DNA from 3 places in the Shewanella piezotolerans WP3 genome. Region 1 is predicted to be linked to each of the others. Evidence: predicted binding sites of a transcription regulator. Region 1 holds the regulator's gene; each other region holds the start of a gene.
What was found. The regulator sigma-54, encoded in region 1, starts transcription at its own class of promoters, with help from an activator protein. The targets are predictions, from matches to a motif close to GTTGGCACGNNNNTNGNNT.
Positions count from the first base shown of each region.

Region 1 (4,312 bases):
TGATCCAAAAAACGCTTATGGCACGCAACCTAGCTAAGAGTTATAAAAACCGTGCAGTTGTTCAAGATGTGAGTTTAACGGTAAAAACCGGGCAGATCGTTGGCTTACTCGGCCCAAATGGGGCAGGAAAAACCACAACTTTCTATATGGTTGTCGGTTTAGTGCAGAGTGACAAAGGGCAAATATTTATTGATGAGGACGATCTAACCTTAGATCCTATGCATCTTCGCGCACGAAAAGGTATAGGTTACTTACCGCAAGAAGCAAGTATTTTTAGAAAGCTTTCAGTCCGCGACAACATCATGGCAGTGCTACAGACTCGCAGCGATATTGACAATGAGCAGCGTGAGGCGCAACTAGAGAGCCTGCTTGAAGAGTTTCATATCACTCACATACGTGACAGCCAAGGCATGGCACTTTCAGGTGGTGAACGCCGTCGAGTTGAAATTGCACGAGCGCTAGCTGCCAACCCAAAATTTATATTGCTTGATGAACCCTTTGCAGGTGTAGATCCAATTTCGGTCATCGACATTAAAAAAATCATTGAGCAGCTAAAAAGCCGCGGCTTAGGTGTGCTAATTACTGATCACAATGTTCGTGAAACATTAGACGTTTGTGAGCATGCATATATCGTAAGTCACGGAAATCTCATTGCTGAGGGTACGCCTGCTGAAATCTTAGACAACCAGCAGGTTAGAGCAGTGTACTTAGGTGAACAATTCAGGCTATAGTTAATCAACAACATGAGCGTTTAAAGCGCGGCACTAGTTAAGTATACTAATATAATCATAGTGTTGGCCCTTTATGCTCTCTTCGCCAAATTAACGAGCTTCAACGTTTAATTACAGTGTAGGGAATAGCGGTAAGATGAAAGCGTCACTTCAGCTCAAAATGGGTCAGCAGCTAACCATGACTCCACAGTTACAGCAGGCAATCCGCTTACTGCAACTGTCCTCTTTAGAGCTGCAGCAAGAGATCCAGCAAGCATTAGAGTCAAATCCCCTACTAGAATTAGATGAAGAGCAATCTGACAGTGAACCTGTCAGCAATGAAGATCGCACCACCAGCGAATCCGATAGCTATTCAGAATCCGATAGTGACAACGATTACAGCGCCAGCGCCGAAGTTGATCCCCAGCAAGATAGCGCTGCAGTAGAAACCTCTGATGCATTAACCCAAGATTCAATGCCAGATGATCTGCCGATGGATACCACTTGGGACGAAGTCTATACCGTTTCTTCAAATGCAAGCTCTGGCGGTATGCGCGATGACGATATGCCATTCCAAGGTGAAACCAGCGAAGGCTTATATGAGCACCTTGAGTGGCAAAAGAACTTAACACCATTTTCCGATAACGATCTTGCTATCGCCACCGCCATTATTGATGCTATTGATGAACGTGGTTACCTCACTCAAAACTGCGAAGATATTCTTGAGGCAATGGGCGACCCTGAAATTGAGGTTGATGAAGTCGAAGCCGTACTCAAGCGCGTGCAGCATTTTGACCCCATTGGCGTTGCCGCTCGCGACTTAAGCGAGTGTCTATTGATCCAACTGGCCCAATATGCCGCTACCACACCGCATATTGACCATGCCCGCCTACTCATCAAAGACTACTTAGATTTGATTGCAGGACGCGACTTTAGACAGTTAATGCGTAAAACTAAGCTTAAAGAAGATGAACTACGTGAAGCCATTAGCCTGATCCAAACTCTCAACCCAAGACCAGGGTTAGCAGTCACTCGCAGCAAAGATGAATACGTTATTCCCGATGTATCAGTGGCCAAAAAGAAAGGTCGCTGGGTGGTTGAGCTAAACCCAGATTACATGCCTAAAATTAATGTTAATCAGCACTATGCTTCAATGGCTCGCAGCACTAAAAGCCAAGCCGATGGCCAGTTCATCCGTGGTCATTTGCAGGAAGCTAAGTGGTTTATTAAAAGTTTAGAAAGCCGTAATGAAACTTTACTAAAGGTCAGTAACTGCATTGTAAAATTCCAGCAAGGCTTCTTTGAGTATGGCGATGAAGCCATGAAACCAATGGTTTTGAATGATATCGCAGAAGCCGTTGAGATGCATGAATCCACCATATCAAGGGTTACCACTCAAAAGTATATGCATACCCCCAGAGGTATTTTCGAATTAAAGTATTTCTTCTCTAGTCATGTCGGAACCGACGACGGTGGAGAGTGCTCATCAACAGCTATTAGAGCGTTTATTAAGAAGTTAGTCGCAGCTGAAAACCAAAAGAAACCATTAAGCGATAGCAAAATGGCGCAACTTTTGGCAGAACAAGGGATAAAAGTTGCTCGTCGTACTATCGCGAAATATCGTGAAGCAATGCTGATCCCGCCCTCAAACCAACGTAAGAGTTTATAACTCAAAATTAGGCACTTGGAGGAATTTTCTATGCAAATTAACCTTACTGGACATCACATCGAAATCACCGCATCATTGCGTGGCTATGTAGAAGAAAAGTTTACAAAGCTTGAACGTCATTTCGATCAGATCAATAATGTCCACGTCATTTTGAATGTAGAAAAAATGCAGCAGATTGCCGAAGCCAGAATTCACCTTAAAAAAGGTGAAGTTTTTGCTACTTCGGAACATGCGGACATGTACGCCGCAATCGACTCCCTGATCGATAAATTAGATCGTCAGGTTATTAAACACAAAGAGAAGCTGACCAAACATTAACGATGGAACTATGTACCATCCTGCAGCCGGAGTGCACCACCTGTGCCACTCCGGGCAGTAAGAAAAAAGTACTGGAACTAATCAGCGACATTGCCGCTGTCCAGTACCCTACTCTATCTTCACAAGAGATATTCGAGAGCCTTTTGGCACGCGAAAAAATGGGTAGCACAGGTATAGGCAACGGTATCGCAATCCCGCATGGGCGATTGACCAATATTGACCATCCATTGGGCATATTAATCAAATGCGAAACACCGATCTCTTTTGACTCGATAGATAAACAGCCGGTCGATATATTGTTTGCACTTTTGGTTCCAGCAGAGCAATGTGAGCAACACTTAGCCACCTTGTCTTCAATGGCTGAAAAGCTTAACGATAAAGCTATCGTTAAGCAGTTGAGAAAAAGCACCAGTGAATCAGAGCTGTACGATTTGATCACTCAATAGCTAATGACTCAGGTCCTTAAGTAACCTTATGTAATACAAATAGGTTATTTAAAGACCTTAGTATTTATGACAGCAATATTATTTATTATCTCCTTCTTGCCTAAGCTCTTGCTTTCACCAATAAAAAAGTTAATCTATACCCTTGTACATCTTGTAAACATATATAATACCAATCTGTATAAAGATTTGATCGCTCAGCGAGAGTTTAGCGGCTTGAGGTTAGGTCATTAAATGCTCCTGCATTAAAGACCTCCACCGTATCTGAGCTCCAAGGGTGGTGGGAATACCTTAAGCATGTCAGGAACATGCTTGGCCATGTGGTTTGCAATGAATGAAGAGCATAGTGAGAATAGGTTCAAGTTCATTAACGCAGCATCAGAACCGCTATGACTCGCCTGTAAGGAGTGTTTTGACTTGCGACTTCTGCATTGAGTAAACTCATAAGGGAATAACCATTATGTCATTTATTCGCCTTGAACTAGTTCGTAATAAACACTCTGAGTAGATCAACTTCTTATACTGATTGGTATAAAACACTCACTCTAACTTCTATCAGGTAGTCAAAAGATGAAACTCGTTCTTGTCTCTGGTCGTTCAGGCTCTGGTAAATCCGTTCTTCTAAGGATGTTAGAAGATCTCGGCTATTATTGTGTCGATAATCTTCCGTTACCTATGATGGGAACGCTGTTAGAGCAGCTAACGGGTAATTCAGAGCTCGTAGCAATTAGTGTCGATATTCGCAATATGCCAGAAAAAGACACAGAGCTGGAAAAGCACCTAACGAATTTGCCCAAAGGTGTCGAGCTACTCAGTTTCTTCCTAAACTCAAGCGATGAAGTATTGCTTAAACGCTATAACGAAACCCGACGACTTCATCCACTGTCTCATTCGAATATTTCGTTAAAAGAAGCCATTCAGCTTGAAGGCCGTCAGCTAGAGCCATTAGCAAAAATAGTCGACCACTATATCGATACTTCAAACCTCAACATTTACGATCTTAACGATCAAGTTCGTGAAATTTTGTTGGGTAATATTGATAAAGAGCTAATGATCAAGTTTGAGTCTTTTGGATTTAAACATGGTATGCCTACCGAAGCCGACTTTATGTTCGATGTTAGATTTCTACCTAACCCTCACTGGGAGCCAGAACTAAGGCCAATGACAGGGCT
Region 1 is NC_011566.1:679,742-684,053, reverse strand. It holds gene lptA (lipopolysaccharide transport periplasmic protein LptA) at 1-3, shown strand, start outside; gene lptB (LPS export ABC transporter ATP-binding protein) at 1-731, shown strand, start outside; gene SWP_RS02995 (RNA polymerase factor sigma-54) at 868-2,379, shown strand; gene hpf (ribosome hibernation promoting factor) at 2,410-2,697, shown strand; gene ptsN (PTS IIA-like nitrogen regulatory protein PtsN) at 2,700-3,143, shown strand; gene rapZ (RNase adapter RapZ) at 3,711-4,312, shown strand, end outside.

Region 2 (4,312 bases), 880 kb from region 1:
GCCGACCTACAAAACAAGTACCTAACCTGACGGCATAAATGCTGACTGAATAAGCCATCTAGCCTCTGTTAATAAAGTGGCACAAAACCTGCTTTAACTCCGTCATATACAGTTTTTTGACGGAGTCCTTATGTCCGCAGTTCCTCAGCCAAACTTTGATCCGCTTGCTAGCAATCGCCCACAACTGGTCGATGTTCAGCAAGCCGCGAATATGTCCAACCGTATGGAGCATATTCTGCAGGCGATGCCGTCAGGCGTAGTGATCATTAATGGCGACGGAATTGTAACAGATGCAAATCCCGTTGCGACGGAGCTGCTAGGGGGGCCGTTAGAAGGACTGCGCTGGTTTAAAGTGATCAATCAAGCCTTCTCACCGAAAGATGATGATGGCCATGAAGTATCACTGCGCAATGGCCGACGGGTAAAACTTGCGATCACACCGTTAACGCCTGAGCCCGGTCAACTGATTGTACTAACCGATCTGACAGAGACTCGTTTACTACAAAAGAACTTGTCTCATCTGCAAAGGCTATCGGCTTTAGGAAAAATGGTGGCAACGCTGGCTCACCAAGTTCGCACGCCACTGAGCGCAGCATTGTTGTATGCATCAAATCTCGCCAGTCCGAAGATTTCAGATAGCGCCAGACAGCGCTTTCAAGGGAAGTTGGTTGATAGGCTCAACGAGCTAGAGCATCAAGTTAATGACATGCTATTGATGGCGAAAGGTCGTCAACAAGAGTTAGATGTGGTGGTTAATATCGAAGATGTTATTGATAGCGTACTGAATAATTGCCAGCCAATAGCGGCACAAAAAAGCTGCCAGCTCGATTTTATTAATCATGCGACACAGTGTATTCGTGCCAATGATTCTGCGTTAAGTTCTGCGATTAACAATTTAGTGGTCAACAGTATTGAAGCGGGCGCGACTAAGATCGTAATCAAGACCTACGATACTGCAACAGCCCTGCATATTGACGTCATTGATAATGGTAAAGGATTGGATAGCGACATGCAGCAACAGGTGCTAGAACCCTTCTTTACCACTAAAGCGCAAGGCACAGGGCTTGGCTTGGCTGTTGTGCAATCTGTCGTTAATAACCATGGTGGCATGATGCAGTTTAGCTGCCATGTAGGTAAAGGCTGCACTGCTGCACTTAAATTCCCACTGGCGAAATCCCAAGTTATCACTGATACAGTAGTTGGAGCATAGAGCATGTCTGAAGGAAAATTACTGTTAGTTGAAGATGACGCATCATTAAGAGAAGCATTGTTAGATACCTTGATGTTAGCCCAATATGATTGCGTTGATGTAGAGTCGGCTGAAGCGGGCATTTTAGCGCTTAAAAACGACAGCTTTGACATGGTGATAAGCGATGTGCAAATGGAAGGAATTGGTGGCCTTGGTTTACTCAATTACCTGCAGCAGCACCATCCTAAAGTGCCGATGTTATTGATGACGGCTTACGCGACCATTGATAACGCCGTCAATGCCATGAAACTGGGCGCAGTAGATTATTTAGCTAAACCTTTTTCGCCAGAAGTGCTGCTTAATCAAGTATCACGTTACCTCCCTGAAAAATCTATTGAAGGCAGCCCTGTTGTGGCCGATGAAAAGAGCCTGGCACTGTTATCTTTAGCGCAGCGAGTTGCGGTATCTGATGCCTCTGTGATGATAATGGGCCCAAGTGGCAGCGGTAAAGAGGTGCTTGCGCGTTACATACATCAGCATAGTCACCGCTCTGCTGAACCATTTGTTGCAATAAACTGCGCAGCAATACCCGAGAACATGCTAGAAGCAACACTGTTTGGTTATGAAAAAGGGGCCTTTACAGGGGCATACCAAGCTTGCCCTGGAAAATTTGAACAAGCTCAAGGAGGCACATTACTGCTGGATGAAATTTCAGAAATGGAATTGGGTCTGCAAGCTAAGCTATTGCGCGTGCTTCAAGAGCGCGAAGTTGAGCGTCTAGGCGGGCGCAAAACCATTAAGCTGAATGTCCGAGTGCTAGCAACCTCTAACCGAGATCTAAAAGCGCTGGCGGAGGCTGGTGAATTTAGAGAAGATCTTTACTATCGAATAAATGTTTTCCCTCTTACGTGGCCAGCACTGAATCAGCGTCCTGCTGACATTCTACCTTTGGCAAGGCACTTAATTAGTCGCCATGCAATGGCGATGAATAAAACGGAAGTGCCTGAATTGGCAGAATGCGCATCACGCCGATTATTGACACACCGCTGGCCTGGTAATGTGCGCGAGCTTGATAATGTGGTGCAGCGAGCACTTATTTTAAGTGTAGGGAATGCAATCACCATTGCTGATATTATTATCGATTCGTGCGATATCTCTTTAGCCGCGGAGGTAAACTCGGTAGAAGAGGAGGCTAAGAGCAATGAGCTTGACGGTTTAGGGAATGAACTTAAAGCCCAAGAACATGTAATCATTTTGGAGACGCTTAGCCAGTGTAACGGTAGCCGTAAAGAGGTTGCAGAAAAGCTGGGGATCAGCGCGCGCACATTGCGCTATAAAATGGCCAAAATGCGTGATTCCGGGATTGAAATACCGGCTTAAGCGCTGACAAGGACGCATTGGGTAACTAATACGCTGCCTGCTATTTCAAGGTTAGATTGTGTTCTCAGCCGTGCTAGCAAAGAGTAGTAACAGTAAAAGTGTCAGATTTTACTGTTGCTTTCTCCATAATGAGTCGCTGCTGTTAACGTAGGTAGACATTTATGCCGTCGCTTTGCTTTGCCGTTATGGCTTGAAGCTCAATCCACTACTTCAAACCTAATTATCACCTTTCTACATACTGGCACGATTTCTGCTTTATCTAATTCAATTAAGATTTTCGTCAAGAAAACGACATTGGGAGATAGTTATGCAAATCGGCGCTAATTCTTTACTGCAAGAGATGCAGTCACTTAACGGTCAAATAGGCACTCAAGGCGCTCAAACAAGTGTTGCCCGTCAAGTGAACAACACTTCTGGTGCTGATTTTGGTCAACTGCTCTCTCAAGCTGTTGGAAATGTGAGCGAACTTCAGTCAAATGCATCTAATTTGGCCACTCGCCTTGATATGGGCGATACCACAGTGACATTATCTGATACCGTTATCGCGCGTGAAAAATCTAGCGTTGCTTTTGAAGCAACCGTACAAGTAAGAAATAAGCTCGTAGAAGCTTATAAAGACATTATGAGTATGCCTGTTTAGGCCTTAACTGCAGGTAGCAATCGTGAGTACAGAAATGGTCGTAGGAACAGGTTCAAATGTCGCTGCCGGTGGGCAGTCTGGTGGTGTTCAAGAGGAGCATAAGCCAGGTGTGATGGGATCGATTGGCAATATCGACATGTTACGCCAAGTGACCATGATATTAGCCTTGGCTATCTGTTTAGCATTAGCCGTTTTTGTGATGATTTGGGCGCAAGAGCCTGAATATCGACCCTTGGGGCAAATGAGCACCCAAGAGATGGTTCAAGTACTCGATGAACTCGATAAAAATAAAATCAAATACCAGATCCAAGGTGATGTGGTAAAAGTCCCTGAAGATAAGTATCAAGATGTGAAGATGATGCTAAGCCGTGCTGGTTTAGATCAAGCCGCTGCCAATGATGACTACTTAAGTAAAGACAGTGGATTCGGTGTTAGCCAGCGAATGGAACAGGCTCGCCTTAAGCATAGCCAAGAACAAAACCTTGCTCGCGCTATTGAAGAGCTTAAAAGTGTTAGCCGCGCCAAAGTTATCTTAGCCCTGCCAAAAGAAAATGTCTTTGCTCGAAATCGCTCTAAGCCAAGCGCAACCGTGGTTGTTAATACTCGCCGTGGTGGCCTTGGTCAAGAAGAGGTGGATTCGATAGTCGATATCGTTGCATCTGCGGTTCACAATCTAGAGCCGAATAAAGTGACTGTTACCGATTCAAATGGTCGCCTTCTTAATTCAGGAAGCCAAGATGGCGTGTCAGCGATTGCTCGTCGTGAGCTTGAAATTGTTCAACAAAAAGAATCTGAATACCGTAACAAGGTAGAGTCAATTTTGATGCCGATTCTAGGGCCTGAAAACTTTACCTCGCAAGTTGACGTTAGTATGGATTTTACGGCCGTAGAGCAAACGGCTAAGCGTTACAATCCCGACTTACCGGCGTTGCGCAGTGAGATGGTTGTAGAGAACAACTCTAATGGCGGTACCACTGGTGGGATCCCTGGCGCATTGTCTAATCAGCCGCCGATGAATTCCGATATTCCACAAGAGGTGGGTACCGAAACAACGTCTGTTAGCAGTGGTAGCAGTCATAAAGAAGCCACGCGTAACTTTGAGC
Region 2 is NC_011566.1:1,562,835-1,567,146, forward strand. It holds gene SWP_RS06745 (sensor histidine kinase) at 131-1,210, shown strand; gene SWP_RS06750 (sigma-54-dependent transcriptional regulator) at 1,214-2,569, shown strand; gene fliE (flagellar hook-basal body complex protein FliE) at 2,877-3,209, shown strand; gene fliF (flagellar basal-body MS-ring/collar protein FliF) at 3,244-4,312, shown strand, end outside.
Region 2: the regulator sigma-54 is predicted to act here: its motif matches at 2,807-2,825, upstream of fliE (flagellar hook-basal body complex protein FliE).

Region 3 (4,312 bases), 2.4 Mb from region 1:
TTTATCTGCTCCTGAGTCGCACTAGGCTCCTCATAGCGTTTCCCCATATAATGCAATTCGCAATCATCAGCCGCTAACTGTAAAATATCTCTACTCACCAAATTGTCATAGACGATTGCCTGCGCACCGATAATGGCTCGTGCCGCTTTAATAGTCAGTAGATCAATATCACCGCAGCCTGCTCCAACTATCGCAATCCGGTTTTCATCAAAATCAACCGAATTCGGCATGGAAATTCTTTCATTAAACACTGAAAACAGGCCATTACTCAAACGTGGTTGAGCTAGATTATTCTCCAATTTCAATGGTTTATTTTTGGAATTCAGCATCATTAAGCAACCTCCCTGTTTGGTCTCTGCTTTTGTACAATCACAGCGTCAGCAATATCTTTAACTTGATTTAAGCAACTGCCGCAGACCGCACTGCACTTTAGTGTCTGTTGTATTTTTTCAATCAATGATGCAGCATTGTCGACCCCCATCGAGAGTTCCATATTCATCTGCGATTCAATGTCACACTGGGTGACCCCCGTACAGGCACACACTATTTGGCTGCGACCTGCACGCAGTATTTGATGTAATTTTTTTATTGAGTCGGCATTAAACAATTGGTTTATCAGTACCTGAATAGCATCGCTATCAACATCTAATTGCTCAGTAGCTGCGATAACTAGCGTTTTAAGACGCCCTTTGTTGACGAAGCATGTCACTAGCTTGTTTTGATGTTTCCACTGCATAACATGACTATTGGCGCTGGCTGATGATGAGCATTGTGTTGTATCAAGCTCTAAAAGAGGCTGACTAAACCCTTCATCTGCAGCGATGTGACGGCAAAACCCACCTTGAAGCTGCTGTTTAACATCCCAATACAGTCGCTTTGAATCGACTAAAGGTTGTCCCCACTCAATCCCCTGCTCAACAACTTTTATAGGCTTAATTTGTACCCATTGATTCTTAAACCCTGGTTGCTTTGAGTGGGGGTCTACAGCTACTGAAATAACACTATTTACGCCACCACTTTTGCTAAATTGTGACGACCAATGCATAGATAAAAAAGCACTATTACTCTGTATTGATTGATCGATTACAACTCTGGCAATCAAAGGGGCGGTTAAGTTATCACAGACAAACCCAGCGAATTCGCCCTCAACAAGTCTATTCTTAATCGATGTTGACACATTTAGCCTAAGCTCCGGCTGATAATCTGCAGCAGCCAGCTTGGCAATATGTCCTGTCTTCGTCATCGTATGCCACTGGTCCCGAGTACGACCACTGTTCAAACGCACTTTTTCAACGTTTAGAGAGCCATCATCAAAGGTGTGTGGTGCTATAGCCGATGTGAATGGCGTTTCGACAAATTGTGCCTTACCCGTTGGGGTTGCAAATACTCCATCATCAAACAGCCGTTTGTTTTTTTGCCCCATCGCGTCAATATCATCTATCGGCCATTGAGTCGGCACCAAATGCTGATATTGACTCGGTGTCAGATTTGCAAGTCCTGCAATTGAGAACTGTTTCTGTGGAAAGTGCTGTTTTACACTTGCGCTTAGCTGAGCATATTCCTTGAAAATTTCGGCGCTGTTTTTAAAGTCAAATTCCGAGTCAAATCCAAGCGCTTTGGCTACTTCACACAACGCCCACCAATCGGCCTTTGAATCACCTTGGGGCTGCGCAAAGCGCCGTTGTCGACTTATGGTTCGTTCACTATTGGTGACAGTGCCTGATTTTTCTGACCAACCCTGTGCCGGCAACAAAATATCAGCGTACTGTGCAGTATCGGTGTCTGCGGTGATATCTGATACCACGACAAAGTCACACTCAGACAGTGCCTTCTTGACTAATTGTGTATCAGGCAAAGAAACCACCGGATTCGTCCCTAGGATCCACACAGCTTTTATCTTTCCGCTCGCCATCGCAGCAAACATTTCCGTTGCTGTTTGGCCTTTTGATTTTGGTAATTTATCAGTACGCCAATACTGAGCGATGAGTTGACGCTCCTCATCAGAAAACCCAAGGTGACAGGCTAGTTGAGTTGCCAGCCCACCGACTTCACGCCCGCCCATAGCATTTGGTTGCCCTGTTAGTGATAACGGCCCACAACCAGCTTGGCCAATATCCCCTAGCGCCAAATGGCAATTGATAATCGCGTTACTCGTATTAGTGCCTAATAATGACTGATTAACGCCTTGGCTGCTGGCGGTAACCACTCTTTTATTTTGCAGGTACAAGGAGTAAAACTCTGTGATTTTATCAACCTCAAGACCTGTATGCTCTGCAACATCCGCAACTGTTAGGCTGTTTTGTTGCGCCGTTCTTAATGCTTGTTCGAACCCTTCCGTACAGTGCTCTATATATTGACAGTTAGTTTTATGATTACTTGCAATAGCACTAAGTAGACCGTTGAACAAGTGCAGATCAGAGCCTGGTGTAAGCTGTAAATGCAGATCGGCTTGAGATGCAGTGGCAGTCACACGTGGGTCGATAACCACCAGTTGAGTGCCATGTTCAGCCCTAGCTGCCATTATTTTCTTAAATAGAATCGGATGTGTCCAAGCTGTATTAGCACCGACTAATACCACAACCTCTGCAAGTTGCAGATCCTCATAACAACCTGGCACGACGTCCTCACCGAAAGCGCGTATATGCGCGCTTACCGCAGATGACATACATAATCTCGAATTAGTATCTACATTAGCGGTTCCGAGAAAGCCTTTTGCTAGTTTATTGGCAACATAATAATCTTCGGTGAGCAGTTGACCTGACAGGTAAAATGCAATTGATTCAGGACCATATTTAACCAAAGTGCTTTTGAGCTTTATCGCAATCTCTGATATCGCTGTATTCCAACTGATATTTTGATTATTGACAGTATTTTTTTGCATGCGTGGATATAACAGCTTGTTTGGCAAATTTAGGCTATCGATTAACGCTAAACCCTTGCCACACAAATCACCCGCATTTGCAGGGTGTTCAACATCCCCACTCACAGTAAAAAATTGCTTTAATGAAGAATGTTTAGCTTGCTCTTTAAAGACCTTCTCTACTCTGATCCCGCATCCAACACCACAATATGCACAGGTTGTTTTACAGCTTGGCATGATTTGCTTCCCCCCTCGTTTGCTTATATCACTGATATCGCAAATCTCATGCCATTCTATAAGCGACTGTTTTAAAAAGAGATAGGTTATATTGGACTCATATTTAAGGCGGTAATGTACTACAACAGGGCAAAGCTACGCACCGAAATCACGCAAGTCTTTGATAAATTTAAAAACCAAGCACTCACAAAGAGGTATTATGTTTAATATGATTATACCAATTGCATTAAAAGTTTGACCATTCAGCGGGAATTCAAAACGCTGTAGGCAAGTAGTGGGGTTTGAGCTAATAGTTATTCTATATCCAAATCCCACAGCGAAGCATACAGCGTTTTGAAACCCGCACTACGTGAGCCCCTCAGTCTTTCCACTTCTGCTTTGCATTGGCTTAAAAGGGAATAACCATTTCTTTACCAATGCGCTTTGAATTGAAAAGGCTGAGGGGCTCTGAACTGGTCAAATACTTAATGCAATTGGTATTAGTAGAGTAATCACGTTTTGGGAGGGTTAAAGATAAAATTGAGGCACAAAAAAACCAGCTATTAGCTGGTTTTTATAAGTAATATTTAAAATTACTTAAGTGTTGACTCTGCAGTACGACCATCGTCATGACAGCTGTCACAAGTTGGCTTATCACCCACGTTCATTTCATGTGGTGCGTGACAATCAGCACACATTAACATGCCATCGTGTGGTTGATGGACTGCATCCATCTCATCTAATGTACCGTGACAAGATTGGCACTGCTCAAATTCGTATTCGCCATCTGCAGATGGAGAGCCGTCAGCGTGACACGCTTCACAACCATCCATTTCAGCATGCATTTCAGCCAATTCTTGACCTTCAGCAAACACAGAAGGAGATAACGCTAATGCTGCGATTGCCGCACCAAAGATTGCACTTAGTAGTTTTTTGCTCACAATTGTATCCTCATTTGATGTTCGCATAGTGGAAACTTTATAATTAAGTTTAGTTTCCATCTTGCGATCAATATTATTAGCACGACTAAGCTTAATTTAGCTAAGCATTAGCTAATCCGCAACTAATTTAGGTTGAAGATCATATCATTGTGACTACTAGCAAAACGTGCGCTCCATCAAACTATGCCCCTCAATCGGGGCACGGAAAGTAACCAAACGTTATTTATCATCTTGATTTTGACTAATAAAAACACAATCCTTAACAACGTTACCCTAACTGTACTTCATTAGCTAT
Region 3 is NC_011566.1:3,065,998-3,070,309, forward strand. It holds gene cobA (uroporphyrinogen-III C-methyltransferase) at 1-230, opposite strand, end outside; gene SWP_RS13145 (nitrate reductase) at 332-3,097, opposite strand; gene cctA (tetraheme c-type cytochrome CctA) at 3,670-4,017, opposite strand.
Region 3: the regulator sigma-54 is predicted to act here: its motif matches at 3,135-3,153, upstream of SWP_RS13145 (nitrate reductase).